Regions from separate parts of the Clostridium lamae genome, predicted to be linked through region 1. Evidence: a T-box and tRNA genes for the amino acid it is inferred to sense, from the RefSeq annotation. Region 1 holds a T-box; the other holds one or more tRNA genes.
The links. The T-box of region 1 lies ahead of QK892_RS05445 (glycine--tRNA ligase). A T-box ahead of a tRNA ligase gene usually reads a tRNA of that ligase, here a tRNA-Gly.
Positions count from the first base shown of each region.

Region 2: it encodes a tRNA-Gly, which carries the amino acid that the T-box ahead of QK892_RS05445 (glycine--tRNA ligase) is inferred to sense. The anticodon was not compared.

Region 1 covers NZ_JASCQJ010000006.1:132,484-149,409, forward strand. The annotation lists gene spoIIE (stage II sporulation protein E) at 1-1,391, shown strand, start outside; gene tilS (tRNA lysidine(34) synthetase TilS) at 1,634-3,022, shown strand; gene hpt (hypoxanthine phosphoribosyltransferase) at 3,026-3,565, shown strand; gene ftsH (ATP-dependent zinc metalloprotease FtsH) at 3,625-5,427, shown strand; gene QK892_RS05400 (formate--tetrahydrofolate ligase) at 5,627-7,297, shown strand; gene QK892_RS05405 (type III pantothenate kinase) at 7,429-8,208, shown strand; gene dusB (tRNA dihydrouridine synthase DusB) at 8,215-9,189, shown strand; gene greA (transcription elongation factor GreA) at 9,424-9,906, shown strand; gene lysS (lysine--tRNA ligase) at 9,920-11,425, shown strand; tRNA gene QK892_RS05425 (tRNA-Asn) at 11,652-11,726, shown strand; tRNA gene QK892_RS05430 (tRNA-Asn) at 11,754-11,828, shown strand; tRNA gene QK892_RS05435 (tRNA-Asn) at 11,858-11,932, shown strand; tRNA gene QK892_RS05440 (tRNA-Asn) at 11,962-12,036, shown strand; T-box leader at 12,264-12,432, shown strand; gene QK892_RS05445 (glycine--tRNA ligase) at 12,477-13,868, shown strand; gene murD (UDP-N-acetylmuramoyl-L-alanine--D-glutamate ligase) at 14,052-15,434, shown strand; gene QK892_RS05455 (DUF5050 domain-containing protein) at 15,494-16,483, opposite strand.
Region 2 covers NZ_JASCQJ010000004.1:21,536-38,461, forward strand. The annotation lists gene QK892_RS03215 (hypothetical protein) at 1-499, opposite strand, end outside; gene QK892_RS03220 (class Ib ribonucleoside-diphosphate reductase assembly flavoprotein NrdI) at 987-1,334, opposite strand; tRNA gene QK892_RS03225 (tRNA-Gly) at 1,649-1,723, opposite strand; tRNA gene QK892_RS03230 (tRNA-Lys) at 1,813-1,888, opposite strand; tRNA gene QK892_RS03235 (tRNA-Arg) at 1,893-1,969, opposite strand; gene QK892_RS03240 (Dabb family protein) at 2,130-2,420, shown strand; gene QK892_RS03245 (VOC family protein) at 2,449-2,826, shown strand; gene clpB (ATP-dependent chaperone ClpB) at 3,021-5,621, opposite strand; gene QK892_RS03255 (helix-turn-helix domain-containing protein) at 5,794-7,860, shown strand; gene QK892_RS03260 (transcriptional regulator) at 8,428-9,684, opposite strand; gene QK892_RS03265 (helix-turn-helix domain-containing protein) at 9,703-11,004, opposite strand; gene QK892_RS03270 (YtxH domain-containing protein) at 11,345-11,518, opposite strand; gene QK892_RS03275 (ribonuclease H family protein) at 11,606-12,550, opposite strand; gene QK892_RS03280 (YkvA family protein) at 12,574-13,533, opposite strand; gene QK892_RS03285 (hypothetical protein) at 13,557-13,979, opposite strand; gene QK892_RS03290 (ATP-dependent metallopeptidase FtsH/Yme1/Tma family protein) at 14,202-15,968, shown strand; gene QK892_RS03295 (hypothetical protein) at 16,371-16,631, shown strand.

The DNA of each region.
Region 1 (16,926 bases):
ATATTCATTTAAGCGGGATAAAGGATGAATTTATAGATAGATTAAACTCTATGAAATCGATATTATCAACACTATCATCATCTATAGTAAATCTAGGTGAAAATGATATTTTATCTTTAAATAATAAAGGCACTGCTATGGTAGAGAATTTGGCTGATAGAGTTTGTTATAATTGTGAATTAAAACAAAGGTGCTGGGATAGAAATTTACATTCAACTTTTGAAGGATTTACAGAATTAATAAGTAGTTGCGAAAATAATAATATATATATGCCTAAATCATTAGAAAAGAAGTGTGTTAAAACAGGAAGTTTAATGAAAAGTGCTCAAGAAATAGTAAATAGTTATACTGTAAATGAGGCATTAAAGACTAGACTTAGTGAGGGTAGGAATATAATAGCAAGTCATATTAATAATATATCTAATACTATGGAAAATATGATAAGAGATTTTGAGAAAGATATATCTGTTTGTACTGAGATTGATAAGATATTGAGAAAAGCATTTAATAAGAAGAAAATTGATTATAAGGATGTCTTTTCTTACTTAGACAGGCATGGAAGGATGAAAATTAAAGTTGTAACTAATAATCCTGGAGATGAGAGATATTGTAACAAAATGATATTACCTATAATTAACACATTAGTTAAAGTTCCAGTATCATTATCAAAAGAGGGGGTTAGGATAAATCCAAACACTGGTGAATGTTCTGTAATAATAGAAGAAACACCTAAGTATCATATGACTTCCTATGCTGCCATTAAGGCTAAGGATGGAGAATCTTATATTGGCGATAGCTATAGTTTTTCACAAAATAATGATGGTACTTATATAAGTATAATAAGTGATGGTATGGGATCTGGACCAGAAGCAGGAATGGAAAGTAGCCTAGCTGTAGGATTAATTGAAAAATTCATTGAAAATGGATTTAGTGAGAAGACAGCTATTGATACTGTTAACTCAATAATGGCTATGAAGTTCAATGAAGATGAGAAATTTACGACTATGGATTTAAATATAATAGATTTATATACCGGTGAAGCTGAATTTATAAAGATTGGCGGAGTAGTAAGTTTTATAAAAAGAGGATCAGATATAAAGGTTATTAAATCGAATAGTCTTCCTTTTGGGATTTTAGACTCTGTAGATGTAACATCTACAAAGTTCAAATTGAAGCACGGCGATATTATAGTTTCAATTAGCGATGGAGTTTTAGATATAGATAAAAATAATATAGGAAGTTACGCTTGGCTTGAAGAATACTTAGAATACGCAGAAACTAATCCATCTGCTTTATCTAGAGATATACTTGAAAAAGCCATGGTTTTAAGTGATGGAAAAGTTAGAGATGATATGACTGTATTAGTTTCTAAGATATATTCGGTATATTAAATAACAATTTAAAATTTATTTAATAAAGGCACATTAGTGCCTTTTATATTTGACTTTAAGTAATTAATGTTTGAGGAGATATTAAAATAACTTATACGGAGACAATAATATTATTATAGAGATTATTTATTACATCTTTATGTTACAATATTGTAAAAATTAGTTAAGAATTAATATTTACAGATAAGTATGTTAAGGTTATTATATTATATATTAAAATAAATTTACTAAGGAGTATTGTTGTGATAAACAAAGTAAAGGCTTTTATAATTGAAAATAATTTAATACAAATTGGTGATAGGATTTTGGTAGCTTTGTCTGGTGGTCCTGATTCAGTTTGTTTGTTAAATGTCCTTTATGAACTTAGAGAAGACTTTAATATCGAGATTGCAGCAGCACATGTAAATCATATGCTTAGAGGTGAAGAAGCTTTTAAAGATGAGGAATATGCACGAAACATATGCAAAAATCTAAATGTAAAATTTTTTTCTACAAGGATAGATATAAATGAAGTATCTAAACAGAAGGGAATATCTCATGAGTTAGCAGGAAGAGAGGAAAGATATAAATTTTTTCAGTTAATAATTAAGGAAAATGGGTACAATAAGATTGCAGTTGCTCACAATGCAAACGATCAAGCTGAAACTGTAATTATGAACATGATGAGAGGGACTGCGATAGAAGGACTTTGTGGAATTAGAAGTAAAAGAGAAGGTGGAATAATAAGGCCTATTCTTTGCCTGTCTAGAGGAGAGATAGAGCATTATTGTAAAATAAATAATTTAGCTCCTAGAATAGATAAAAGTAATTTTGAAAATATTTATAGTAGAAATAAGGTAAGGTTAGATATTCTTCCGTATATGAAGAATAATTTTAATGAAGATATAATAGAAACAATTAATAGAATGGCAAATTTATTACAAATAGATAATGACTTTATAGAAAAAGAATGTAATAATTATTATAAAAAGTATTGCACAAATAATGGAAATAAATTAATTATATCGAAATCAGCCTTTTCAATTGAAAGAGCAATTCTAACTAGACTTATAAAGAGAGCTTTTATAGAATTTACAGGTAAGTATACAAATTTTGAAATGAAACATATTTATGAAGTAATATCCTTAGCGAATAATTCTACTAATAAAAAAATAAATCTTCCATATGGAGTAATAGCTGAAAATATATATGGAGATATATATTTTAAAATTAGAGAAAATAAAAATAAAGAATTAAAAGAAGTTATATTAAATATAAATGAATTAGATAGTAATTCTATTGAGTTTGGGAATTATAGTATAAATTTTGCTATAATAAGTAATAAAAAAAATATAGAATTTTCTAATAATGTATTAATAAAATTTTTTGATTATGATAAGATAAAAGAAAGGCTAATAATTAGAAAAAGGATAAATGGGGATAAGATGATTCCTCTTGGAATGAAGGGAACTAAAAAAGTTAAAGATATCTTTATAGATCTAAAGATACCTATTGAGAAAAGAGATGAGATTCCTGTTTTATGTTTTGATAATGAAATAGCTTGGTTAGTAGGATATAAGGTTTCCGAAAGTTTTAAAATTACTAAGGAAACTAAAAGTATTATAAAAATAACATTTGCTAGAAAGGAATAAAATATGATAAAAGACATAAAAGAGGTATTACTTACTGAGGAACAAATTTTACAAAGAATAAAGGAAATAGGAAAAGCTATTAGTAATGATTATGAAGGTAAAGAATTGCTAATAGTAGGTATTTTAAAAGGGTCAGTTATATTTGCTTCTGATCTTATTAAAAATATTAACATACCTTGTGAAATAGACTTTATGGCTGTATCTAGTTATGGAAGATCTACTGAGACATCAGGGATAGTTAGAATCTTAAAAGATTTAGATTATGGTATTGAAGGAAAACACATAATAATAGTAGAAGATATAATAGATAGTGGAGTAACTTTAGATTACTTATTAAAATACTTAAATGCTAGAAAGGCAAGTAGTATAGAAATAGTTACATTACTAACTAAGCCATCTAGAAGAATGGTAGATATAAATGTAAAATATTGTGGTTTTGAAGTACCAGATGAATTCTTAGTAGGTTATGGATTAGATTATGCTGAAAAATATAGAAATTTACCATATGTGGGAGTATTAAAAGAAGAAGTATATAGAAAATAATATTAAATATAGTGTAATAGTGCAATAAAATAAAAAACTAGATGAAAGGGGGGCCTTGAATGAAAAAATATTCAAGTGCAACAGTATGGATATTTGTAATTTTGATATTATTCTTTTCTGCAACGTTTTTATGGAATAGTGGAAAAATGGCAGATGAGATATCATACAGTGATTTTCAACAAAAATGGGTAGGAAATGAAATAGAAAGCATTGTGGTTCAACCTGATAAAATGCTTATATCAGGTACAACAAGAGACAACAAACAATTCAATACATATGCTCCAGAAGAAATGGTGCAAATGTTAATGTCTCAAAGCCCAAAGGATGATGTGAAGGTAGATTTTAAGCAACCATCAAATAGTAGTCTTTGGATAAGCATAATTCCGACACTGATGATTTTAGTGCTAGTGTTTGTATTCTTCTTTATGATGACTCAGCAATCCCAAGGTGGAGGCAGTGGAAGAGGCGTTATGAACTTTGGAAAAAGTAGAGCTAAAATAATGCCACCTGATGCTAAAAGAGTAACCTTTGACGATGTTGCTGGAGCAGATGAAGAAAAACAAGAGTTAGAAGAGATAGTAGATTTCTTGAAGCAACCATCTAAATATACTCAAATGGGAGCTAGAATACCTAAAGGGGTATTATTAGTTGGACCTCCAGGGACAGGTAAAACATTACTTGCAAAAGCTATAGCAGGAGAAGCAGGGGTGCCGTTCTATAGTATATCAGGTTCTGATTTCGTTGAAATGTTCGTTGGGGTAGGAGCATCAAGAGTTAGAGATTTATTTGAACAAGCTAAAAAGAGTGCACCATCACTAGTGTTTATAGATGAAATAGATGCAGTTGGTAGACAAAGAGGTGCAGGTCTTGGTGGTGGACACGATGAAAGAGAGCAAACTTTAAATCAATTATTAGTTGAAATGGATGGTTTTGGTGCAAATGAAGGAATCATAATGATTGCTGCAACAAACAGACCAGATATTCTTGACCCAGCTTTGTTAAGACCTGGTAGATTCGATAGACAAATAGTTGTTGGAGCTCCAGATGTTAAGGGAAGAGAAGAAATATTAAAGGTTCATACTAAGAAGAAGCCTTTAGCAGAAGATGTAGACTTAAAAGTATTAGCTAAGAGAACTCCAGGATTTAGTGGAGCTGATATAGAAAACTTAGCTAATGAAGCAGCCTTATTAGCAGTTAGAAGAAGTGAAAAATTAATAGGAATGTTAGAATTTGAAGAAGCTATTACTAGAGTAATTGCTGGACCTGAAAAGAAGAGTAGAGTAATGAGTGAGCATGATAAGAAGCTTACAGCTTATCATGAAGCAGGGCATGCTGTAGTTATGAATCTTCTGGAACATGCAGATCCTGTTCACGAAATAAGTATAATACCAAGAGGTATGGCTGGTGGGTACACTATGCATTTACCAAATGAAGATAGATCATATACTTCAAAAGCAAAATTAAAGGATGATATGGTTGGATTATTAGGTGGAAGATTGGCTGAAAAACTTATTCTTTCAGATATTTCTACAGGAGCTAAGAATGATATAGATAGAGTAAGTGCTATTGCTAGAGCTATGGTAATGGAATATGGTATGAGTGAAAAGCTTGGAACAATTTCATATAGTTCAGACAATAATGAAGTGTTCTTAGGAAAAAATCTAGGCCATGGAAGAAACTTTAGTGAAGAAGTCGGTTCTGAAATAGATAAGGAAGTAAAGAGATTTGTAGATGAAGCTTATAATAGAGCTGAAACGTTGTTAAGCGAAAATATTAACAAACTTCATGCAGTAGCAGCTGTTTTACTAGAAAAAGAAAAAATTGATGGTGAAGAGTTCATAAGAATATTTAATGAAAATTAAAGTATATTAAGGGATAGTATTATTGCTATCCCTTTTATTTTTATTAAAAATATAAAGTATAAAACAAATAAAGCGAATTATAATTATAAGAATTTATGCAATGTTCGAAAATGTATTTTGTTATTAAAGATTGAATGATATAATTTATGTAAATAATAATAATTAATAAAATAATAGTAAAAGTTAGGGGTGTTTTGATATGAAAAGTGATATACAAATAGCTCAAGAAGCTAAAATGGAACATATAAATAAAATTGCTGCAAAATTAGGCTTAAATGAAGATGACATTGAACAATATGGGAAATATAAATGTAAGTTATCATTAGATATATTTGATAAAAAGAAATCAGAGAAAGATGGCAAGTTAGTATTAGTAACAGCTATAAATCCAACTCCTGCAGGTGAGGGGAAATCTACAGTTACAGTTGGATTAGGGCAAGCACTTTGTAGAATGGGGAAAAATGCTGTTATTGCATTAAGAGAACCATCTCTAGGACCTGTATTCGGAATAAAAGGAGGTGCAGCTGGAGGTGGATATGCTCAAGTAGTTCCTATGGAAGATATAAATCTACATTTTACAGGAGACATGCATGCTATAACTAGTGCTAATAATTTATTAGCAGCGGCGATAGATAATCATATACATCAAGGAAATGCTTTAAGAATCGATTCAAGAAGAATAGTATTCAAAAGAGTAATAGATATGAATGATAGGGCGTTAAGAAATATAGTTGTTGGACTCGGAGGAAAATTAAATGGCTTCTTGAGGGAAGATGGCTTCATGATTACTGTAGCTTCAGAAATTATGGCAATACTTTGTTTATCAAATAGTTTATCAGATCTTAAGGAGAGAATGGGTAATATATTAATTGCATATGATTTAGATGGTAATCCAGTATATGCAAGACAATTAGATATTCAAGGTGCAATGGCTCTATTAATGAAGGATGCTATAAAGCCAAATTTAGTCCAAACATTAGAAAATACTCCTGCAATAATTCATGGGGGTCCATTTGCAAATATAGCACATGGTTGCAACTCCATAATAGCGACTAAAATGGCTTTAAAGTTAGGCGATATAGTAGTAACTGAAGCAGGGTTTGGAGCTGATTTAGGCGCAGAAAAATTCTTGGATATAAAATGTAGATATGGAGAATTAGAGCCTAACTGTGTTGTTATAGTAGCAACAGTAAGAGCATTAAAAAATCATGGTGGAGTTTCAAAAGATATGTTAAGCACTCCGAACGTAGAAGCTTTGGCTAAAGGTATAGGTAATTTAGAAAAGCAAATTGAAAATATTAAGAAATACAATGTTCCAGTAGTAGTTGCTATAAATAAATTTGTAACTGATAGTGAAGAAGAAGTTAATTTTATTAAGGAATATTGTGATAAATTAGATGTTAAAGTCGCTTTATCTGATGTGTGGGCGAAAGGTGGAGAAGGTGGAATTGAATTAGGCGAGGCTGTTTGTAATATACTTGAAAATGAGAGATCTAATTTCAATCCAATTTATGAAGTAGAGTCTAGTATTGAAGATAAAATAAACACCATAGCTAAAGAAATATATGGTGCTAATGGGGTAGCATTTACAGCCAATGCTAAAAAACAAATTGAGGAAATTGAAAGGTTTGGATTAGATAAATTACCTATTTGTATGGCAAAAACACAATATTCTTTATCAGATAATCCAAATTTAAAAGGAAGACCAGAAAATTTTGAGATAACTGTTAAAGAAGTTAGAGTTTCTAATGGAGCAGGTTTTATTGTTGTGTTAAATGGTGATATTATGACTATGCCAGGCCTTCCTAAAGTACCAGCCGCTAATAAGATGGATATACTAGATAATGGTGAAATAGTAGGATTATTTTAATATATAGAATTTACAACACTTGACAAATAGACTATAATTGTTAAAATTAAATTGTTAAAATTGTTGAGGTTATATTTTTTTAATAAGGCAGCTTTTAAAGCTGCTTTTAATTGTATTAAGGTGGTGCTTGTATGATACTAGTAGTTGACGTTGGCAATACTAATATAGTTTTGGGATTATATAAAGGTTCAAATAATATTGCAAGTTGGAGAATTTCGACAGATTCAAAGAAAACATCGGATGAGTATTCTATTCAAGTTATGCAACTTTTTCAACAAAGTGGATTAAACTCTAAGGAAGTAGAAGGAATAATAATATCTTCAGTTGTCCCTAATATAATGCATTCTTTAGAGAATATGATAAGAAAGAGCTTTGAAATAAATCCTATAATAGTGGGTCCAGGAGTTAAGACTGGAATTAATATAAAATATGATAACCCTAAAGAGGTAGGAGCAGATAGAATCGTTAATGCTGTTGCTGCACATGATAAATATAAAAGAGATCTAATAATAATAGATTTTGGTACAGCGACTACATTTTGTTCATTAACTAAGGATGCAAATTATTTAGGTGGATGTATAACTCCAGGTATAAAAATAGCTTCAGATGCTTTATTTGATAGAGCGGCTAAGCTTCCAAGAGTAGAACTTGAGACACCAAAAAATATTATATGTAAGAATACTATAACTAGTATGCAAGCTGGGATAATATATGGTTATATAGGTCAAGTAGAATATATAGTTACAAAAATGAAAAATGAAATGAAGGATCTTGGTTCAGATGAACCTTTTGTTGTAGCAACAGGTGGATTAGCAAATTTGATTGCTAAAGAAACAAATGTTATAGATAAGGTTGATTCTAGTTTAACATTAGAGGGATTAAGAATAATATACGAAAAAAATAAGGAGTAGTATAATATGAAAATTGGTAATCTAGAATTTAGTAATAATGTTTTTCTAGCACCTATGGCAGGAGTAACAGATATATCATTTAGAGGGTTATGTAAAGAAATGGGATGTGGCTTAGTTTATACTGAGATGGTAAGCGCTAAGGCTCTATATTATGGAAATGAAAATACTAAATCACTTCTTAGAATAGCAGATGAAGAAGCTCCTGTAGCAATTCAGATATTTGGGAATAATCCTAAAATAATGGCTGAAGTTGTACAAAGAAATTTCAACGAAAGACAGGATATTTGTTTAATTGATATAAATATGGGGTGCCCCGTAAATAAGATAACTAAAAATGGAGAAGGATCAGCTCTTTTAAAGCATCCAGAATTAGCAGCCAATATTGTAAGAGAAATAAAGAAGGTTTCTACAAAGCCAGTTACAGTTAAGTTTAGAAAGGGTTTTGATGAAGGAAGCATAAATGCTGTTGAATTTGCAAAGATTATTGAAGATGCTGGAGTTGATGCTTTAGCGATACATGGAAGAACTAAAGAACAAATGTATGAAGGTAAGGCGGATTGGGATATAATAGGAAAGGTAAAAGAAGCTGTATCTGTACCTGTTATAGGAAATGGAGATGTTTTTACTCCAGAAGATGCCTTAGAGCTTAAGAATAAGACTAATTGTGATGGAATAATGGTCGCAAGAGGCAGTATGGGTAATCCTTGGATATTTAAACAAATTGAAAATAAATTAAATGGATTAGAACAAGAAGTAATAACTTATTCAGATAAGATTAATATGTGCTTAAGACATTATGAGTTAGCAATTAAATATGATGGCGAAAGAAAAGCAGTAAGAGAAATGAGAAAACATGCTTCTTGGTATTTAAAAGGAATGCCAAAAAGTAATGAAATAAGAACAATAATAAATTCATTAGAAGAGAGTGCTGCTGTAATTGAAGTATTAAATAATTATAGAGATGAATTAGTAAAATTTTAAAATAAATAAATATTATTAATTTGAATATAAAAAGCTTTTATGAATAAATATATTAAAAACAAGAATAATATATATCTGTTGACTAATAAAATAATATTCTTACTAGTATAAGACTTATATTATAGATTGGTTGACATATAATATTAGCTGATTTATAATGTTTTAAATGATTTTGACAATATAAAATTTATTGTTAGTTTTTTGAATAAAGTAGAGATTGAAGGGGAGAAAATCATGAGTGAGACTAAAAAATTCGTAATGACATACGAAGGTGTAAGAAAATTAGAGGACGAATTAGAATTTTTAAAGACTGTAAAAAGAAAAGAAATAACAGAAAAAATAAAAGTGGCATTAGGTTATGGAGATTTAAGCGAGAACTCAGAGTATGATGAAGCTAAAAATGAACAAGCATTCACTGAGGGAAGAATTATACAATTAGAAAACATGCTTAAAAATGCTGTAGTTGTTGATGAATCGGAAATTCCTACAGATAAAGTAGCCGTTGGAACTATAGTAAAGGTTAAAGATTACGAATTTGATGAAGAAGTTGAATATTCATTAGTTGGTTCAGCTGAAGCAGATCCAATGAATTTTAAAATATCAAATGAGTCACCAGTTGGAGCAGCACTATTAGGTAAAAAGGTTGGAGAATTAGTAGAGGTTTTAGTACCAGGAGGAACAAACAAGTTCGAGATTTTAGGAATAAGAAGAGAGTAACGGAGGGATATCAATGTCAACTGAGGAAATGAATATACAAGAATTAGAATCTCAGTTTAATGAACAAGAGGCTTTAAGAAGAGAAAAGTTATTAGAGTTACAAAAGGAAGGAAAAGATCCTTTTGATGTGTACAAAGTTGAAAGAACTCATATATCAGAAGAAGTTAAGTCAAACTATGACACTTTAGAAGGTAGTATTGTAACTGTAGCTGGAAGAATCATGTCTAAAAGAGGTCAAGGTAAAGTTGTATTCTCAGATATCCATGATAGAGATGGAAAGATTCAACTATTTATAAAAATAGATGAAGTTGGAGAAGAAGCTTTAAAATCATATAAAACTTATGATCTTGGAGATTGGGTATCAGCAACAGGTGAAGTTTTTAAAACTAAAACAGGAGAAGTTTCTGTAAAAGTTAAGAGCTTTGAATTGATTTGTAAGTCATTAAAACCATTACCAGAAAAATGGCATGGTTTAAAGGACCCAGATTTAAGATATAGACAAAGAGAAGTAGATATGATATCTAATCCAGAAGTTAAGCAAAACTTTATAAAAAGAGCTGCTATACTAAAAGGAATTAGAGAGTTTTTAGATAATAAAGGATTCATAGAAGTAGAAACACCTATGCTTTCACCAATAGCAGGTGGAGCTTCAGCTAGACCTTTTATAACTCACCATAATACTTTAGATATAGATATGTACCTAAGAATAGCTCCAGAGTTATACTTAAAGAGAGCTATAGTTGCAGGTCTAGAAAAAGTTTATGATATGGGAAGAACTTTTAGAAATGAAGGAATGTCAGTAAGACATAATCCTGAATTTACTATGATAGAATTATATCAAGCTTTTGCTGATTATAATGATATGATGGAAATTACTGAAAATATGGTTGCTTATGTATGTGAAAAAGTAAATGGAAGTACTAAAGTTATGTATCAAGGTACTGAAATAGATTTCGCACCACCTTGGAGAAGAATAACAATGGTAGATGCAGTAAAAGAACATACAGGAATTGATTTTAATACAATAGCAACTAATGAAGAAGCTCAAGCTATTGCTAAAGAAAAGCATTTAGAATTTAAAAAGAATTTATCTCACGTTACAAAAGGTGAAGTTTTAAACTCTTTATATGAAGAATATTGTGAACAACATATGATTCAACCAACATTTATCTGTGATTACCCAGTGGAAATATCACCTCTTACAAAGAAAAAGAGAGGAAATGATATGTTTACTGAGAGATTTGAAGGTTTTGTATTCGGCAGAGAAATATGTAATGCATATTCAGAATTAAATGATCCAATAGTTCAAAGAGAAAGATTTAATCAACAAGAAAAAGAAAGAGAACTTGGTGATGATGAAGCTTATATGATAGATGAAGAATTTATGAGCGCATTAGAAACTGGTATGCCTCCAACAGGTGGTTTAGGTATCGGTATTGATAGACTTATAATGTTCTTAACTGATTCAGCATCTATAAGAGATATTATCATGTTCCCAACTATGAAACCAGTTAAATAGAGTATAATTTAGGAGCTGTTTTAAACAGCTCCTTTTTTATATATTTTCATTATTAAATATATAATATCTTTCATAGTAATATAAAATATTATAATATTTCTTTAGGCTAGTAAAATAGGAGATTTCCTAAAAAAATATAGTGAATTAAAAATTAATAAGAAAATTTTTAATAAAAAACACTTGCAATATTAATAAAACTTGATATAATAACAAATGTAGCAAATAATCCGCGATAGCTCAACGGTGGAGCACTCGGCTGTTAACCGATAGGTTGGAGGTTCGAATCCTCTTCGCGGAGCCATTTTAATTTTAAAATTATTTATAGTATTCCGTGGTAGCTCAATGGTGGAGCACTCGGCTGTTAACCGATAGGTTGGAGGTTCGAATCCTCTCCACGGAGCCATTTTAATTTTAAAATTATTTATAAAATATTCCGTGGTAGCTCAATGGTGGAGCACTCGGCTGTTAACCGATAGGTTGGAGGTTCGAATCCTCTCCACGGAGCCATTTTAATTTTAAAATTATTTATAAAATATTCCGTGGTAGCTCAATGGTGGAGCACTCGGCTGTTAACCGATAGGTTGGAGGTTCGAATCCTCTCCACGGAGCCATTTTATAAAAGAGTTTTATAAGAGTAGATAAAGTATCTATTGTTATAAAACTCTTTTTTTATTCAGGAAATTATAAATGATTTTTATATTTCTTTCTTTCAGTGTAGAAGGAGATATATACCATATGGCGGTGGCTCGGAGTTTGAGGCAAAACGAGGAATATGATATCTATCTTCTCTTTTTTCTTGACATATAAAAGCCTTTTGGTAAAATGGATATATAATTTAATAAATACAGAGAGAAAGAGGAGTAAGCTTAAAGTTTATTTAAGAGAGACGGTGGATGGTGAAAATCGTTATAAGCATAAGTTGAAAGGCGCTTTTGAGTATTAATATGTTGAAAGTTGGGCTAGAGCCAAGAAGGGTGGAACCGCGGAATATAAATTTCGTCCCTTTAGGTTTAAGGCCTTTTTTATTTATGAAAAAATTGGAGGTATTAAAATGGCAGTAGAAAAAACTATGGAAAAGATCGTTGCTCTTTGTAAAAGTAGAGGATTTGTATTTCCTGGCTCTGAAATCTATGGAGGATTAGCGAATTCTTGGGATTATGGTCCTCTAGGAGTAGAATTTAAAAACAATGTAAAAAAAGCTTGGTGGAAAAAATTCGTTCAAGAAAGTCCTTATAATGTAGGAGTAGATTGTGCTATATTAATGAATCCAGAAGTTTGGGTAGCGTCAGGACACGTTGGAGGCTTCTCAGATCCTTTAATGGATTGTAAAGAATGTAAGGCTAGATTTAGAGCTGATAAATTAGTTGAAGATTATATGACTGAAAATGGAGCAGAAGTTGCGAGTGCAGATGGATGGACTAATGAGCAGTTAAAAGAATATATAGAAAATAATAAAATTGTATGTCCTAAGTGTGGAAAATTAAATTATACTGATATAAGAAAGTTCAATTTAATGTTCAAAACTTTCCAAGGTATTACAGAAGATTCAGCTAGCACAATATATTTAAGACCAGAAACTGCACAAGGTATATTTGTTAACTTTAAATCTGTTCAAAGAACTTCAAGAAAGAAAGTACCTTTTGGTATTGCTCAAATTGGAAAGTCTTTCAGAAATGAAATAACTCCAGGAAACTTTACTTTTAGAACCAGAGAGTTTGAACAAATGGAACTAGAATTCTTCTGTAAGCCAGGAACAGATTTAGAATGGTTTAAATACTGGAAGGATTATTGCTTTAATTTCTTATTAAATTTAGGAGTTGATGAAGCGAACTTAAGAATGAGAGATCATGGCGAAGAAGAGTTATCATTCTATTCTAATGCTACATCAGATATAGAATATTTATTCCCGTTTGGATGGGGTGAATTATGGGGAATAGCTGATAGAACAGATTATGACCTTAATAAGCACCAAGAACATTCAGGTCAAGATATGAGCTATCTAGATCCAACTACAAATGAAAAATATGTTCCTTATGTAATTGAGCCATCTTTAGGTGCTGATAGAGTTGCTTTAGCGTTCTTAGTTGACGCATATGATGAAGAAGAGTTAGAAGGTGGAGATGTTAGAACGGTTATGCACTTACATCCAGCATTAGCACCATACAAAGCGGCAATCTTACCACTTTCAAAGAAACTTTCAGAAAAAGCTTTAGAGGTTTATGGAGATTTAAGTAAGAAATTTAACTTAGAATACGATGAGACAGGAAGTATTGGTAAGAGATATAGAAGACAAGATGAAATAGGAACTCCTTTCTGTATAACTATAGACTTTGATACTTTAGAAGATGAAGCAGTAACTATTAGAAATAGAGATACTATGCAACAAGAAAGAATTAAGATATCTGAATTAGAAGCTTATATTGAAAAGAGCTTAGAGTTTTAATTATAAAAAGGGGCTGTCTAAAACAGCTCCTTTTTGTATTTAGTAAGTTAAGGTGTTATAATTATAGAAGATTAGGACAGACTTAATAAATATATAGTAGCTATGTATGAGAGTATTTAAATATTAGCAAATTCATAATATAGAAATATAATATTTTTATATAGATATGGTTGGAGGAAGAGTATGAAAAAGCCATTTGAAGAATTTAAAGAATATATAAGGGGGAAGAAGGTAGCCGTTGTAGGAATAGGTGTTAGCAATATACCTCTTATTAGATTTTTAGTCAAGCTTGGGGCGAAAGTAACAGCTTTTGATAAGAAAAGTAGAGAAGAGTTAGGAAATATAGCTGATGAATTTCATAATCTATCAGTGAAGTTAGAACTAGGAGATGGATATTTAGATAGACTTACCGGATTTGAGGTTGTCTTTAAAACTCCTTCTATGAGAATAGATTGCGAAGCTTTAGTTAGAGTAAAAGAAGAGGGCGCATATATTACTTCAGAGATGGAGGAATTTGTGAGGTACTGCAAAGGTAAGATATTTGGAATAACAGGTAGTGATGGAAAAACAACTACGACAACTATTGTATCAAAATTACTTATTGAAGCTGGATACAAGACTTGGGTTGGTGGAAATATAGGAACTCCATTATTCTCTAATATTGAAGAAATAACATCAGAAGATAAGGTAGTATTAGAATTGTCTAGTTTTCAACTTATGACTATGGATACTCATATAGATGTAGCTGTTGTAACAAATCTAGCTCCAAATCATTTAGATATGCATAGGGATATGGAAGAGTATATAAATGCAAAGAAAAATATATTCTTATATCAAGATAAAGCGGGAATTTTAATATTAAATAGAGAAAATGAAATAACTCATAGCTTTATACAAGAAGCTAAAGGGGAAGTAAGAGAATTTAGCTCAAAAAGAAGTCTGGAAAAAGGAGCTTACTTTAAAGATAATATATTGTACCTTGATGGAGAAGCGGTATGTAGTAAAGATGATGTTTTAATCAAGGGAATTCATAATGTAGAAAATTATTTAGCAGCATTTTTAGCTACTAAGGAAGAAGTATCTATAGGTACAATGAGAAAAGTAGCAAAAACTTTTGTTGGAGTAGAGCATAGATGTGAACTAGTGAGAGAGCTTAATGGGGTTAAGTACTATAATGATTCAATCGCATCTAGTCCAACTAGAACTTTAGCAGGTTTATTTGCCTTTGATAGAAAAGTAATATTAATTGCTGGAGGATATGATAAACATATACCTTTTGAACCTTTAGCTGAAGATGGATATCCATATATAAAAGAGTTGATTTTATTAGGAGCTACAAAGGATTTGATAAAAGAAGCTTTTGATAAGCTAAGAGAAGAAAAGGGGATAAATGTTCCTATAATAAAAGTAAATACATTAGAGGAAGCTGTACTTAAGGCTAAGGAAATAGCTAAAGATGGAGATATAGTTACTTTATCACCAGCTTGTGCATCTTTTGATATGTTCCCTAACTTTTCAGTAAGAGGAAATAAGTATAAAGAAATAGTTAAAAGTTTAGAGATGTAAATAAAAGCTGTATTAAAATAGATGATAATATTTATTAGATATTTTAATACAGCTTATTTTTAATTGTATTTTACTATTTTAATGCTATCTAAGCTAGAAGCAGCTTCTATAAAAATGCCTTTTTCAGTTAAATAGTACTCATTTACAAAGTACGGAAATATTTCAGTGGATTCAAATTCGGTATTTTCGTTACTTGATTTTAAAAGGTAGAGTGAATTAGGGTTTGAATTATTAATAAAATATATATTGCTCTTATATTCTTGTAAATTAGATACGCTTGTACTTAAGATTTTCTTTGTTTCGTAAGTAGAGGTATCAAGTGAGTATAGATAGCTATTATCATTTAAATTTGAAAATAATATTTTATTATTGTTAATAACGAAACTATCTACTTGAGAATCTATTATTTTGAAATTATTATTACCATCTATAGTTAAACAATATAATTTAGAGTTATCACTTAAGTTTTTATAAAAGATTAAATTATTATTAAGTACAAGGGTCGAGCTTTTGGAACTTGATAATAGTCTAGTTTCCTTATCTTTAATTGAATAGCAATAAATTTTATTATCCTTTGAACTTATGTAATACAATTTATCTTCTTGATAAATCATTTCTAAAGGAGAAGCATCATTAATTTTAGTTATGTCTTTCTTCTGATAATCTAATCTATATATTCCGCCATTACTAGAAATAGAGGAAAAATATATATAATTCCCATCTGTTGAAATAGAATTAACATTATAATCAAAAAAATCAATGACTGAATCATCATTAATATTATTAATATTTTTTGAAATATCAGATACGGATAATTTTTCATTGTTTCTAGGGTTAGGGAAAAATAATAAATTTCCTAAGGTGATGTACTTGTTGTTAGAATTATTTTTTTCTAAAAGTACTATTTTAGGTTTAATGTCAGAGCTATTCACATAAGAAGTGGAGATGTTGATTTTATCTTTCTTATCAACAGCATCTTTATTTTTATTAGAGCAACCAACAAAAATAAACAATGAGGCTAGAATTGTAAGAATAAATCTTTTTAGCATAATAATCCTCCTAATATTAAAAAGTAATAATGTATATTATATATGTATTATATTAATTAATATATATTTAGTAAAATAAAATTAAGAAAATATAGAAATTTAAACTAAAATTATAGATTTTTATAGAGAATATCTTGAAAAACTAAATTAACTTTACCAGGCGTATCATTATATAAAATTTAAAGAATAATAAAGAAAAAAAGAGAAATATAAAAATAATATTTAAATTTGAAGTGGTTTTAATGTTGATAAGTAAAAGAATCATGATAATATAAATAGCGTCGTCGGGAACGACGGCAAGATAACAACAAAAAATTGCAACAAAAAATGTTGACAATTGATAAATGAAATGTTATTATAAAAAAGCAAGTCGGAAGACTTAGATCTTTGAAAATTGAACAGAATATAAGTTAAGTATAAAGTAAACCAGCAATTCTTTTAAG
Region 2 (16,926 bases), on a different contig from region 1:
TAGCATAAGCCTCAATTTCATCTTCACTTAATGTAGATATAGGTGAATTTACTGTTGATTCTTCATTATAATTTGAACTATAATTATTTTTTTTATTGTCTAAATTTTCATCAGTAATAGTGCTAATATTCTGATTATTATTAATAGTATTTAAATCTAAACTTTTATTATCAGTAATATTACTATTTATATTTTTATTATCAACTGTTCTAGTCTTCTGTTTTTCATTATTTAAAGTTTTACTATTTATATTTTCATCATCAGTAATCTTAGAATCCAAATTTGCATTGTCAGCTGTGTTCCCATTCAGATCCTCTTTATCATCAGTATCAGAAGTTAGATTTTCTACTGAAGTAGTTTGTATATCTAGGTTTTCTGCTTTTGCAGAAACTCCACTTCCAGGTAACAATATGCTACTTATGGTTAAAGCTACTATAAGCAAGCCTGCTAGCCATCTTGTAGTATTTTTCTTTCTTTTCATACCACATCTTGTATTCATAAATTATACCCTCCTGACCTACTGTATTACCTCTTCATTATTAAGCATCATTAAAAAATGCCAAATTATCTGCGCGGAAAAAAATCATATTAAACGCCATTTCTTATGTCAGCAATTTTATTAGTAGTTATATGGAGATAATATGTTCATTTCCAACAGATTTACAGAGATTATTCTGATTATATAGTGATTTAATCTCAATTTTAAAAACTCAATTGACAATTATTTTCATTAAATTATATCACTGTCTTTATTGAATTATACCACCATTTTTACTAAATTATACCGCTATTATATATTGTAGTCAACGATTTGACATTATATTTTGAATATTATTTATATTATTGTTGACTATAATTTATACATTTTTTACTGTTTCTCCATGATTTTTCTACATCTTATCTAGCTTTTTCTAATAACAAAAAAGCTAGATATAGGTTATTCCTATATCTAGCTTTCACTTTTAAAATAAGTTAATTCATACTTTTTACAGATTATTAATAGCTGCTTTTACTGCTTCTACATCTTCATCTGTTCCTTGTCCATCAATTTTACGAAGACAAGTAATTCCATATTCAGCTTCAATTTTGTCAGCTGCAAAACAATATGATTCAGCATGTTTATCCATGCTACCATTTACAACAACTCCACGAACTAACTCTTTATTTTTATCTAAAAATTCTCTTGTGATCTTTGTAATTTGACCAAATCCTTCATTACGTGTAACAAGAACACATTCTTCATTTAATGCCTCACTAACACTTTGGGTTGGCATTCCTAATTTTTCGGCAAATGCTTTTCCATTGCCGAATCTGCTATCATATACTACTAGCATATCCTCATCTCCTTTTTATGTATTAATTTAACTTATTATACCATAAAAAAATGAAATTGTAAGAACTTTTAAATTATTTTGCAAAATTTAATCTTCTTAAATTCAATTTCATTCAATCATATATTAATTGTTCATTCTTATCTTATAAATTACTACTATAACTATAATACACATATTATAAATAATACTGAAAACACTAGAATTTCCTCATTTCACTTAACCTTTTTAATACATTGATATATAATTTTTTAAAATCTTCTATAAATTTTTATACACAAAAAAAATCCGTACAAATCACATTTGCACGGATATATTGGAGCGAAAGACGGGACTCGAACCCGCAACATTCACCTTGGCAAGGTGACGCTCTACCATTGAGCCACTTCCGCATACTACTTACCATTCCATGATATAATATCATAGTTATTTGGTCAATACTATTTTTTAAAAGTATTTCTCTCAAAATTCCAAAAGAATGTGGTGGCTTACCCGGGAATCGAACCCGGTACACCTTGATTAAAAGTCAAGTGCTCTACCGAATGAGCTAGTAAACCACGATGGTGCGTGTTAAGAGATTCGAACTCCTGGCCCACGCCTTAGAAGGGCGTTGCTCTATCCAGCTGAGCTAAACACGCATCTTTTCCACGAGAAATATAATAACCAATTTGTCGTATCTTGTCAACAGCTTTTTTTATTTAAATTAAAATTTCTCTAAGAAAATATTAACTATTACCAATTGTAAAGTTATGTTATTATAAACCTAAAAGATAAATAGAAATTTATGGAGGATATATAATGATAAGACACATATGTATGTTTACATTAAAAGATGATAACAAAGAAAAAAATATTAATGATTTCTTTAAAGAAATAGAAAAGCTAAGAGATTTATCTACAATAAAAAAATTCAACGTAGTTAGAAATGTTGAAAATACACCAGCTTCTAATTACGATGTAGCTTTAATTTTTGATTTTGAAAGTGTAGAAACATTAGATGAATATCAAACATGTGAAGAGCACTTAGAATTCGCAAGATTTTTAGCTACTATTAAAGTAGATAGAGCCTGTATTGATTTTGAAATCTAATTATATATTTTTAGGGAGGCGTTAAGAAATGACAAACCCACTTTTGATGGGAATGGAAGGAGTTTTTATTCCAGTAAAAGACCCTAAACTATCAGCAAATTGGTATGAAGAAATACTTGGTTTTAAACTGCTGTACATTGAAGAAGAAGCAGCTGTATTAAAAATTTCAGAACAATCTCAAACAGTAGTCTGTCTTGTAAAAACTTTAAATCATCAACCAATGAAATTCCCAAATAATAATTTTGGTGTAGGAAAATATTATAATTTTATTCCTCATAATATAGAAGAGGCTCACAAGTTCTTACTTGAAAAGAATGTTAAGGTAAATCCAATAGATGAAGAAGGAGATTCTAAATTCTTTACTTTCTATGATCCAGATGATAATCCACTAGGTGTTTGTCAGTAGAAAAATTAATTTATTCCTTTAATTAATATTATTAACCCAATACGAAGAATAAAGGTCAAGCATCAGCTAGACCTTTATTCTTTATTTCTTCATTCTTTAATTTTTTCATTCTTTCATTTTTTCATTCCTAAGCTATTAACTTTCCACTAATACTCTTACTTCTTCTCTATTAATTATTACTTATTACTTATTCCCTATTCACTCTTAATTACAATTTGCTCTTCTTCTCCATCAACTACAACATTTGAACCATATCCAATTTCACCTTTTATAATTTTTCTAGCTAAAGTATTTTCTAAGGTATTTTGAATATATCTCTTTAAAGGTCTTGCTCCATATACTGGATCATATCCTTCTCTAGCCATAATTGTTTCAGCTTCATCAGTAACTTTAAGATTTATATTTTTATCTTTTAATCTATCTGACATCTCTCTTAAGAAAATATCTATTATCTTCTTAATTCCATTTTCAGTTAATGGTTTGAACATAATTATATCATCTACTCTATTTAAGAATTCAGGTTTAAATCTTAACTTCATTTCATTCATAACTTGATTTCTAATACTTTCATCTACAGTATCTTCACTCTTATTTTCTAGAAGATAACTGCTACCAATGTTAGAAGTCATAATGATAATAGTATTTTTAAAGTCTACTGTTTTTCCTTTATTATCAGTTAATCTACCATCATCTAAGATTTGCAAGAACATATTAAATACATCTTCATGAGCTTTTTCAATCTCATCAAATAATACTACACTATATGGATTTCTTCTTACTGCTTCAGTAAGTTGACCACCTTCATCATATCCAACATATCCTGGAGGCGCTCCAACTAATCTAGAAACTGAATGTTTCTCCATATATTCTGACATATCTATTCTTATAATACTTTCTTCAGAATCAAATAAGTTTCTAGCTAATGTCTTAGCAAGTTCTGTCTTACCAACTCCTGTTGGACCTAAGAATATAAATGAACCAATTGGCTTATTAGCATCTTTTAATCCTGCTCTTGCTCTAAGAATAGCATTTGAAACAGCAGTTATAGCTTCTTCTTGGCCAATAACTCTCTTGCTCATTTCACTTTCTAGTCTTAAAAGTTTTTCTCTTTCCCCTTCTAAAAGGTTAGTAACTGGAATTCCAGTCCACTTAGAAAGAACTTTAGATACTTCCTCTTCTGTTACTTCTTCCTTTAAAAGAGCACCTTCGTAATTTTCTTTTACTTCAATTTCTTTTTGCTTTATTTCTTCTTCTAAAGCAGGAATTACGCTATATTGAATTTCAGCTGCCTTATTATAATTGTAATTTCTTTGAGCAGCTTCTAAATCTCCTCTTGCTTCATCTAGCTTAGTTTTTAAGTCTTTTAAATTAACTATTGCATCTCTTTCTTTTTCAAATTTAGCTGTCATAGCATCATTTTCAGATTTAAGTTCTGCAATATCCTTTTCCAAAGCTTCTAATTTCTTTTTAGAACCTTCATCCTTTTCCTTAGATAGAGCTTCCTTCTCAATTTCTAATTGGAATAACCTTCTTCTAATATTATCAAGCTCTGTTGGAAGAGAATCTATTTCTGTTCTTATCATTGCTCCAGCTTCATCAATTAAATCAATTGCCTTATCTGGTAAAAATCTATCTTGTATATATCTATGCGATAACTTTGCTGCTGCAACTAAAGCTGAGTCATGAATTCTCACACCATGATGTATTTCAAATCTTTCTTTTAATCCTCTAAGAATTGATATAGCATCTTCTACAGTTGGCTCTTCTACTATTACAGGTTGGAATCTTCTTTCCAAAGCCTTATCCTTTTCAATGTATTGCCTATATTCATCAAAAGTTGTAGCACCAATACAGTGTAATTCTCCTCTTGCAAGTAAAGGCTTAATTAAGTTACCTGCATCCATAGCTCCATCAGTTTTACCTGCTCCAACTATTGTGTGAATTTCATCTATAAATAATATTATTCTTCCTTCGCTACCTTGCACTTCCTTTAAGACAGCCTTTAATCTTTCTTCAAATTCTCCTCTATATTTTGCACCAGCAATTAATGCACCCATATCTAAAGAGAATATAACCTTATTTTTTAATCCTTCTGGTACATCCCCTCTAATGATTCTTTCAGCTAAACCTTCAACTATAGCAGTTTTACCAACTCCAGGTTCTCCAATTAATACAGGATTATTTTTAGTTCTTCTTGATAGAATTCTAATAGTTCTTCTTATTTCTTCATCTCTACCAATCACAGGATCTAATTTATGCTTTTTAGCAAGATCTGTTAAGTTAGTACCATACTTACCTAAAGCATCATAAGTTCCTTCTGGATCTTGAGTTTCTACTCTTTGATTTCCTCTTACTTCTTTTAATACATTCATAAATGTTTTTTTATTAATATTATATTTATCTAGTAATTTCTTTACTTCACCATTTTTATCAACTTCCATTATAGCTAGCATTACATGCTCAACACTAATATATGAATCTTCAAATTTCTTAGCTAAATCTTCAGCTTTTACTAATACTTCTTCTATTTGTCTAGTAGCATACACTCCAGATGAGTTTGCACCTTCACCTAAAACCTTTGGCATATTTCCTAAAATTCTATTTAAATCATCATTTATCGATTTAACACTAACGCCCATTTTAGTAAATATGTTTGGTATAAGTCCATCCTCTTGCTCTACTAATGATGTAAATAAGTGTATTAGTTCTACTTGTTGGTGATTAAACTTTACTGCAATCATGCTAGCATCATTTAATGCTTGTTGAACTCTTAATGTCATTTTATCAATATTCATGTGCTTCACTCCTTCATATACCACTTTATATCTTTATTTTATCTACAATATAAATAATAATACAAAAGTCAAAGAAAGTCAAAGTATATTTTAAAAATTTATAAAACTTTTCTATTTTCTAATAAATAGGATATAATTAAATTATTAATTATTACTAAGGGAGGTGATTTTTATAAGAAGGGAATATATAGTTTATCCACCAGACTCTCCTATAAAAATAACATATGCTAATATAAAGGAATATCCAATACATTGGCATAATTCTATTGAAATACTTTATGTTTTAAGAGGAAGTATAAATGTTAATGTAGATGCAGATTCCTTTGAAGTATTAGAAAGGGAAATGGAGATTATAAATGTTGATGAAGCACATAGAATTTATAGCGATGAAGATAACAGAGTATTAATCTTCAATATAGATCCTTACTTCTTTGAAAAGTATTATAAGGATATAAATAATATTTTCTTTTATACAAGTTCAACAGATGATGGTGCTCAAGATGGTGAAGAATATGATTTGCTGAGAAATTTCTTAGCTAAACTTTTATGTGAAGCTGTACAAAAACTTGATGATTATGATAAGGAAATCGAATCCATTTTAATAGACTTATTATATCATCTTATAAATAACTTCCATTACTTAACTTATGAAAAAGAAGAGTTAAAAGAAAAAACTGAACAATTAGCTAGATATCATAGAATTTCTAAATATATATTTAATAATTATGATAGTAATATTACTTTACAAGAAATTGCTAAGAAAGAATTCTTAAGTCCACATTATCTATCTCATGAGATTAAATATGCAACTGGAAATAGTTTTACTGATTTAGTTAATCAAACTAGAGTTGAAGAATCTGTTAAGCTTTTATTAGATAGTGACTTAAGTATTTCAGATATATCTGATGAAGTTGGTTTTTCTCATGTAAGATATTTAAATAAGAATTTTAAGAATTACTACGGTTGTACTCCTCTTCAATATAGGAAAAAGAATAAATTAACAGAAGAAGAATTTGAACAAATCAAAAAAGTTGAAATTTTAAAAATTGAGGATGCTTTAGAATATCTTTCATCAGAACTAGATGATTATGAAAGATTCAATTATGAAAATAAGCTATGGAAGATTCATGTGAATATGGATGAAAGTCAAGGTGAACTTAATAAAGACTTTAGAGAGATAATCAATCTTGACGATGCATTTGATTTACTATTGGAAGACAATAAGGATATATTAGAAGAAATTCAGGATGAACTTCATTTTAAATATGTTAGATTCGAAAATATGTTTAATAATGATATGGGGGTTTTCCCTAAAGCTGATTTCTATAACTGGAATAAAGCTAAAAGTGTTATTGAATTTTTAGACTATATAGATTTAAAGCCACTTATTTTAATAGATAATCCTAATTTCTCTCTTGAAAAATACAAACATATATTAACTAGTTTCTTCGAATATTTTTCTGAAATAGATTATATTGATATAACTGAATTTAAATTTCAGTTTACTCCTATAATAGATAAAGAATTAAAGAGTGCTCTATTAAAATTTTTAATTGATGAATATGACATAGATGTTATAGAAGAAGATTTTATTTGCGATAAGAGTTTAAATAAAATCTATGACACAGCATATATGTTGCCATTCATTATCCATAATACAATATTTAATAAAAAATCTTTAAATTTTTTAAGAGCCTTTGATGTCCTAGAAAAAGAAATAAGATTAACAAATGAAGTTTTCATAGGTGCTCCTGGTTTAGTAAATGATATGGGAATTAGAAAACCTTCTTATTATGCTTACTACTTACTTAGTAAATTGGGCGATGAAATTGTTACTATAGATAACGGATTAATAGTAACTAAAAAGGATGATGAGTATTGTATATTGCTTTACTCATATACTGATGAACTAGAAGAATTACAAAACTTTGAAGGTATCTTTACTAAACGTGGTAAAAGAAAGATCTATAAAAAGAAAATATCATTAAATATTGAAAACATAAAAAAATCTTCTAGAATAATAACTTATGAAATAAGCGAAAGAGTTGGGTCTTCTTATAACTATTGGTTGTCTATGGGCTCACCAGATAGATTAAATAAAGAAGAAAAGGAAATTTTACACAAAGCTTCTTTTCCTAAGATAGAATTTAGTTATTCTAAGAAAAATACAATTCTAAATATAATTACAGAACTTAAAGGTTATGATGCTAAACTTATTGTAATCAAAAACATAAAGTAGATAAATGTTATTCCTTGCGACCTCGCAAGCTCCAAGTCGCAGTCATATAACATTTATCCACTTCTACTCTGAAGGTAATAATTCCTCATTTCATTCGGAATTATAGAAAATAAAAGTTCCATAAAAATTAATAAATGTACTAAAACCTTAAATAAATATCAATAGAAGTACAAAGAAACCAAATATTTTGGTTTCTTTGTACTTTTTCAATATATCGGAAATTTTGTTAATAACTTAAATGTACCTAAAACTAAACATTTAAGTCAATGCAATCTAATTAAATTTTAAGTATACTTTAACTATAAGTTAAGCGGTTATTATTATTAGAAAGGATTGATTTTAATGAGAGGACTATTTTTTGTACCTAGCGTATTTTCAAAATATTCATTATTAAATATATTATCTTCATTTTTCCACCCTTTGAAAAAATAAAATTTATTTGTTATTATAAGGTTCCATAACGCTGTTTAAATATACTACTTATTAATATAAATAATGAAAGCTCATGAAGTTATTAATTAAAGAATTAATCTCTTCATAAGCTTTCATTTTTTTATATACGATTTACTATTTTTTTAAATTCATTGCTAATGTAAAATATTTCAGTGAGTCTTTAACATCTCCTAATTTATAATACATTTCACCCATATCTAAATATCTTTCATGCCTTTTATCTTTATTTGCAAATTTAAACAAAGAATCTAGTGAAAGGTTCATATACATCTCAGCTTGTATGTATTGTTCTTTCTTTTGAAGTATCATTCCTTTAAAATAATATGCTTCTTCAATTAACGCTATATCCGTACTATTAATTGCAGAATTTAAAGCTTTATCTGTAATTTCATATGCAATATCGTATTCTTTATTTTCATAAAGAGTTTTAATACATTTATTTAAAAATCTAACATATTTCTTTTCATCGATTGTAGGGAATAAATCTATGCCCTCCATAATTTCTTGAATTGCTTTTTCTCTATTATTAACGTAGAAATAACTTTCTCCACTCTTCCCCTTTGCAATTGCTAATACTGTTGCCTTCTCTTTTTTATAATCATAAGCTAGACTAATATACTTTTCAGCTCCATCTTTATTAAGTCTAATACCAACAGTTGCAAAACTATGATATACATCACCTTTATCTAAATCTTTCTCAATACTATCTATATATTTCAAAGCTTCTTTTAAAGAATTATATGCTTCTTCTAATCTATCTAACTTTTCAAAAGATTTACCTTCTCTATAAGAAATATATGCATAATCTGATTTATTAAAGTTCTTCTCATCTTTAATAAGGCTTCTTGCCCTATTATAGTAATCTATTGCTTCATTATAATCCTTAATACTATAGAAGAATGTGGCCATATCAACATAATAAGTTATAGTATTCTCGCGAGTATTATTCTTTTGATATAAATCATAATATTGAGATATGATTAATTGTATATTTTCAACTTTATTTTTCTTAACATAATAGTTAAACAACTTATGAATAAGTTCAAAGGCCAAATCATTATAGGAATATTCTAAGGCGTAACTCAAATTATGATTAATAACATTATCCATTTCTTCATCGGGAACTAAGTCTCTATTTATTAATTTTAGATTGCTTATTATTTGCTCTTCTACATCTCTTACTAAATACTCGTAATCAAGTCCAAGCTGCCCTGATACATATTCTAAGATATCTTTATCAGCCTTGATCTTTCCATTTTCTATGCAACTCATTTTAGATATAGAAACCTTATCTCCACACAATTCTTTTAAAGTTATCCCTTGATATACTCTTGCCCTTTTAATTTTTTCGCCAGTTGATAATATTTCCATTTTAATCCCCCGCTTGAATTAATTTTTAAGTATGCCTATCTTCCTAAAGATATTTACTCCTTCATCTAAATATTTAGCCGCTTCTAATTCTTTTTTATTATCTATATAATACTTACCTATCATTATAGCTAACTGTCCAGCCTGTTTTTGTAAATTATTATTTTTAGCTAAATCATATGTATCAAGCAATACATATTCAGCTTCCTTTAATAATTCTTTTAAAATATAAATTCTATACCATAGTAAATTTATATCAATTAAGCTTTCTACATCGCCTTCTTCTAAGTATGAATTCATTTCTACCAATATGCTTTCACATTTTGAAATATCCTTTAACTTAATGTAATTTTCACAAATATTCATTAATGTACTAACTAACTTAGAATCTTTTCTTCTAATTCTAATATCCCTTGATATTTCATAATGCTTGAAGGATTCTTCGATATTCTCAAACTCATAGAATAATTTTCCTAAATTATTTTCAATTTCAGATATATTATTTAATTCATCTAACTCTTTATATACCTCTAATGCATTTTCGGAATATTTAATAGCATTTGATAAATCACCCTTCATATTATATTCTTCTGAAATTAATAATAGTGTCTTTGCATATTCTTCCCTATTTCTTACTTGCTCAAACTTACTCTTAGCTAAAAATGAATAATCCATAGCCTTAGTTAGATCTTCTATATTAAAATAGGCTTGTGCCATATAGTAATAAATTTCTCCAAGTAAAAAATCATTCCCTATATTATTATCTAGATATACCTTTTCTGCTTGTCTTAGGTAACTACTTGAAGAATGAAATGCTTTTTGTTTTAATGTTATCTTCCCTAAGTTAAGAAATGTATTAATTATTTCTTCGTAGTTATTATTCTTAATAAAAATTACATTTGAAGATAAGAAAAATTGTTGAGCTAAAGTATATTCTCCTTTAGCGTTATATATTTTTGCTCTTAAATATATAATCTTTGCCTTTCTATACTCTAAATTATATTTTTCAACATAATATAAAGCGTTTTCAATATATTTTTCTCCAGTAATATAATCACCTGATAAAATATAAGATTCGGCAATTTGCTCATAATATATACTTATCTTTTCTGCTTGTGTCTCTTCTGACTCCATTAAATATTCAACTGAAGTTTGTAATGCTCCTGCTAGATATTCTAGTAAATCCATAGAAGGGTTAGACCTTCCAGATTCGACTAAACTAATTTGACCTGGAGTAATTCTATCACCAGCTAAATCCTTAAGAGTCATATCTAATTCTTTTCGTCTTCTTTTTATTTTTTCCCCTAATGCAAGAATTTCCATCATTACTCTTCCTTTTCATACCCAAAAATTAATATTGTTAATCTTTTCTATTATTAAAAATTGTATCATATTTTATCTAAATTTCATAGTTATTCTATATAGAATAAACTATTAATTCTCTTTTTTCGTCAAATTATCAAATAAATGAAAATATTTTTTATATTTTCTTTTTAATTATTATAACATTAAACTAAATAAAATCACTATAAATTTCAAATTTTTCCTTAACAATTTATAATTTTATAGTATAGTTTTACTATTATTAATAACTTTATATGACATTAGTCACTGTAAAAAAAGATTCTATATCAAAATGATTAATCATTTTGATATAGAATCTTTATCTCATATATCCCATCATTATGTCGCAAGCACCTTCAGCCATATTTAATGCTCTCTTGCCAGCTCTTTTTAAATTTCTTTTAGTTCTTCTATCTAATTGTGGAAAAACTACGGCACCTATAGCTACTCCTATTACAGCACCTGCTGCCATTCCTTTAATTGTATTTAACATTTATTATCACCTCATAAATATTTTCATAAGCTTATTATTTGCAAATTTTGATCTTATATTCATGAAATGAGCATTTTAATAAAATATCTAGTTATTATTATTTTTATTTTCTTTATTTAAGAGATATTCTGCATAACTTAATACATCTTTTTGTTTCTCTTTAGAAAGATTTTTAAATATATCATTTAACTTATTAATTATTTCGTTATTTTCATCATTATTAGTATTTAAAGCTTCTTCGTTATCTATAGATTGTAAAACTACATTACTTTCTTCATTAATGCTTATAATATTATCTTCTCTATCTCTTGCAATATTCTTTAACTGTTCTTTTACTAAATTATTAGAAACATAAATTTTATTATCTCTAAGATATTTATAAAATTCATAGTTAGAATCAATATTTAAAGCTTCCTTACACTTTTCATCTGCAATCTCATTATATAAGTCTCCAGTGTGGCTATCTACTTTAACGAAAATAACTTCTATACCATTATCAATTAAACTCTTCATCTTATTATGATAATCTATAGATGATTGCTCTTTTCTTTCCCAAAAACCAGTAGCATGGTGAGCTATTCCAGCATAATCATGAAAAATCACTACTTTTTTTTCATTTTGTCTTAATGCATATTCAACACCTTTAACTGTCGCCTCTAATTCTCCAGCAATTTGTCTTATGCTTTTACTAGAACTATCTTCGCTCTTTCCATTTTCCACATACTCAATTACATTATCTTTGACTGCTACTAAAGCATAGGCATATCTTTCAGTAGTAACATTATAACTACCATCTACATAAATATGTAAGCAATCCATTGGATATCTATCTACACCTTTCTTTAACATACCATCTCCTTGAGATAAAAATGCTTTGGCATCATTTATATCCTCGAAGCTTTTATACTTAGCACCTTTAACTCCTTTTATATACCTTTGACATTCTGCCCATGTATCTACTATTAAATTTTCTACCTTTTCATTAGTAGCAAAATTGAAACCTTCTTTAATCGCATAAACTTTCTTTGCCATGCATTCTACTCCTTTGATTTATTTTATAATGATACAACTTCCTCAATAAAGTTATAAATCTTTTCTACATTTTTAGCACCGGTAAAGTTTACTACATATTCTATAATGTTTCTTATTACAAAAACAATATCACTTTTACCTTCCCAATTCTCTAATATTATTTTAATTGGTACATCAGCTATTATTCTTTCTAATGCAAAAAATGCTACAGCAATTTCATCTACTCTTCCTATAAAAGGAATATTATCTGGTATTATATCCGTTGGAACGGCAATATATGCTATAGCCCCTGAAATAATAAGTTTTGTTTTTAAAGAAACTCTTTTATCTTTTAGCAACCTATATAATAAAGCTGCCATATCTGGAATTATAAAAAGATAATCACTATAAGTTTTTACCTTTTGTGGTAGTTTTTCATTAACAAAGTCTCTCCCCACACTATAGTGATCCTTTACTTTTTCTATATCATCAAAAACTTCTTCAAACTCTTCTTCTACATAAGGTTCTTCTTCAGGAACTTCTTTAATTAATGTTCCCTTTAGTGAAATATTAATATTTGCTACATCAACATTTAATAGATCTTGAGTAAAGTATATATCTGATATATTTAAATCAATATATGGAACATCCTTTAATAAATATTTAAGATCTATTTCTACTTTTCCATTATTATAACTTATGCCTTTTTCTTCTAAAGACTTTAAGGCAAACTTTAATGCTACTTTTCTTAATACAGAGAATATACTTAATTTAGCTATTTTAAAAGATGATACTTCAGCATGTATAATCCCATCTTCTATCCTACTAAACTTAACACCAGCTACAAAATTTATGGTTATTCCTTTTGTAAAACTTCCAAATAATATTATTTCCTCATCAATTAATATCTTTTCTAAGCATAACCCTTCTACGCTTACAAATTCATTTAAAATACTTAGTAAATCTTCGCCTGTTAATGCGACTTTAACACTTGAAATATTCATACTTACCTCCCATTATAAATTAACTATGCATTCTTATACATTTCTAAGTTTGATCCTATTATATAAAGAAGCTTGTCCTTTATATAGACCTCCTTAATATCTGCTTCATACTTATCTAAATCAACTATAATATCCTTACCCTTTATACTTAGATTTTCTTCTCCCATAATCTTAATTATTGATTTAAATAATACGTTAGTTATGCCCTTTAGCATTCCTAATTTCTCTATATTTATATCCTTTGTTCCAATAATAATCTTATTTCCATAAAAACTTTTAATATAAAGGCTACCACTAAATCTACTATTTATTTTATTAAAAATATTTCCTGAAAAATTTATTCCATTATCTATTTCTATATGGGTTACCTCTATACCTTTATCTTTGCCTTTTAAGTTAACTAATTCAGTAATATCCCTTGATGATAACACAGTTGAATAAAGCACTTTTATTATCTCTCCTTATTATATTACTTGTTAAATAATTAATGTAATTAGTCAGCTATTTTATTTAAAGTATACTCTATTTACATAACTTTTAAAAGATATCTTTTCATTTTAACATATCTACCAACACTTACATTGGAATAATCTAGGTTCTTAAGTGGACTAAAAATTTAAAAATGTTAATATATTAATGACAGTTAATCTTCTATTTAGGAGGTAATAATGAATAAACTAAAGAAAAATATAATTTTGATTCCAATAGCTACTGCTATTATTTCTACATTTTGTTTAATGTATTTAAGTTTCGGTAAAACTGCTAACTACAATAAACAATATTCAATATTTTTACAAGATATAACTGATAATAATATATCTAAAGTAATTATTAATAATAGCTCTAAGCTTACAGTATTTTTAAAGGATGGCAGTAAGTACTCTACTGAAAATCCTAATAGCCCAACATTAAAGGAAGATTTATTAAAAAATAATATAGAGATCTCTGATGAAAATATAAGCAGTCCTTCTAAAACTATAACTTCAATGGTTCTTATATCATCAATAATATCCATTGTATTTATATCAATAAATAAAAGAAATATGTCTACTTCAAAAATTACTAATTTAGATGTAAAAGACTTTTCAGAGGATGGAAGTGCATTAACTTTCAATTCAGTAGCTGGAAACGAAGAGGCTAAAGAAAGTCTTATGGACATTGTTGATTTTTTAAAGAATCCTGAAAAATATAAAGAATATGGTGCTAGAATGCCAAAAGGTGTTATACTTTATGGTTCCCCTGGTACTGGTAAAACACTGCTGGCTAAGGCGGTAGCTGGTGAAGCTAAGGTTCCTTTTTATGCATTAAGTGGTTCTGATTTTGTACAAGTATATGTAGGGGTTGGTGCTGCTAGGATAAGAAACTTATTTAAGAAAGCAAAAGCACAGGGTAAAGCTGTTATATTTATTGACGAGATAGATGCAATAGGTAAAAAAAGAGGTGGCTCTGCTGCTTCTAGTGGAAATGATGAAAGAGATCAAACTTTAAATGCTCTTTTAACAGAAATGTCTGGCTTTGGTGAAAAAGAAGGCATAGTTGTAATTGCTGCTACCAATAGATTAGATACATTAGATTCTGCCTTACTTAGACCTGGAAGATTTGATAGACATATAGAGGTTTCATTACCTGATTTATGTGCAAGAGAAAAAATTATATCTCTTCATTTAGAAAATAAACCTCATAATGAAATAAATATTAAAGATATTGCTAGAAAAACCGCTTATTTCTCAGGTGCAAAATTAGAAAGTTTAATTAATGAAGCTGCAATTATGGCAGCTAAAGAAAATTCATCTTCATTAACAGATGAGCATATTAATAAGGCTTATTCAATTGTTCTTGCAGGATATGAAAAGAAAGAAAGAGGTCATTATCTAGAAGAAGATAGACTTTTAACTTCCTATCACGAAGCTGGACATGCTCTGGTTTCACTTATTAAAACCCCAGAGGATAAGGTATCAAAAATTACTATTATCCCTACAACTAATGGTGCTGGTGGATATACTCTAACCATACCTAAAGATAAGTCTTATCAAAGACTAGATTACTTAAAAAATAGAATTATGGTCTTACTAGGCGGTAGAGCGGCTGAAGAAATTATCTTCGGAAAAGAAAAAATTTCAACAGGTGCTGAAGGTGATTTAAGTCAAACAACTGACATTGCTATGTCTATGATTTCAGAATATGGAATGGGAAATACATTAGGTCTATTAAAGCTTTCAAAGCTAGGTAATCTTTCAACAGCTTATGGAAATCCAATAGTTGAAGAATGTAGAGAATTAGTTAACTCACTCTATGAAGAAGCATTAAGAGTATTAAAAGAAAATAAAAATATATTGGATAAATTAGCTATGGAGCTTTTAGATAAAGAAACACTTGAGGAAGAATTTATATACCATTTATTAGGTAAGAGTGAAGAATTAATAAGTAATAAATAGATTTAAGAAATGAAAGAATGAAAAAGTTAAGAAAACAAGAATAAAAGTATGTTTAATGAAAAAGGAATAAACATCATATTCGTTGCTCCGTCGTAAACTCCAAGTCGCTCTCATATGATATTTATTCCTTATAAACTGAAGGAAGGAATTTATAAAAAATTATTCACAGGGTAATCCTTTTATAAATTCCTAGAAAATGAAAAAGTCCAAGGATTTATATTCCTTGGACTTTAATTCATAGTATATTAAAACCATTTATCTAATAAAAGCAATTAAACATATAGTTAATATAGTTATTTTTATCCTGTTTTAGTAAAATATATTGATTTTTTTTTATTTAGATAGTATAATTGAAAAAATTAAATTTTGTATAATTTTTGTTAAATAAGGAGGTAAAATAATATGCTTAATAATATTATTATGACAAAAAGTAAATTAGCTAAAGTAATGCACACTATTTTATTTATTCTTACAGGATTATACCTATTAGAAACTATACTTTTCACAGGATATTTTGGTGTTGTATTAGCTTGTATTAATATTATATTAGGTGTTGTTGCTCTTGTAATAGCAATAATAAAGAATGAAAGAAAATTAGCTCTTATTGATTTAGCTATTATATTAGGAACATTAGCTATATTTATGTTCTTAATGCAATTATAGAATATAATAATTTAAAAATATTTATAAATAAAATACCGTATTATTCTAAAATGATATGTTCCCTTTCAAATAGCAGATTTTTATTTATTTAATCTGTCTACCTTAAAGGTAGCATATCAAAATGAATATACGGTATTTTTTATGAAGAAACACTAAAAGTAATAAAAGAAAATAAAAATATATTGTATAAATTAAAATTTATCGCTGAATAAAGAGTAAACATTACGGTATACTATTATAAAAGATGGAACAAATATCCCACCATATAAAAAACTAGTTGTATATGGTGAAAGAG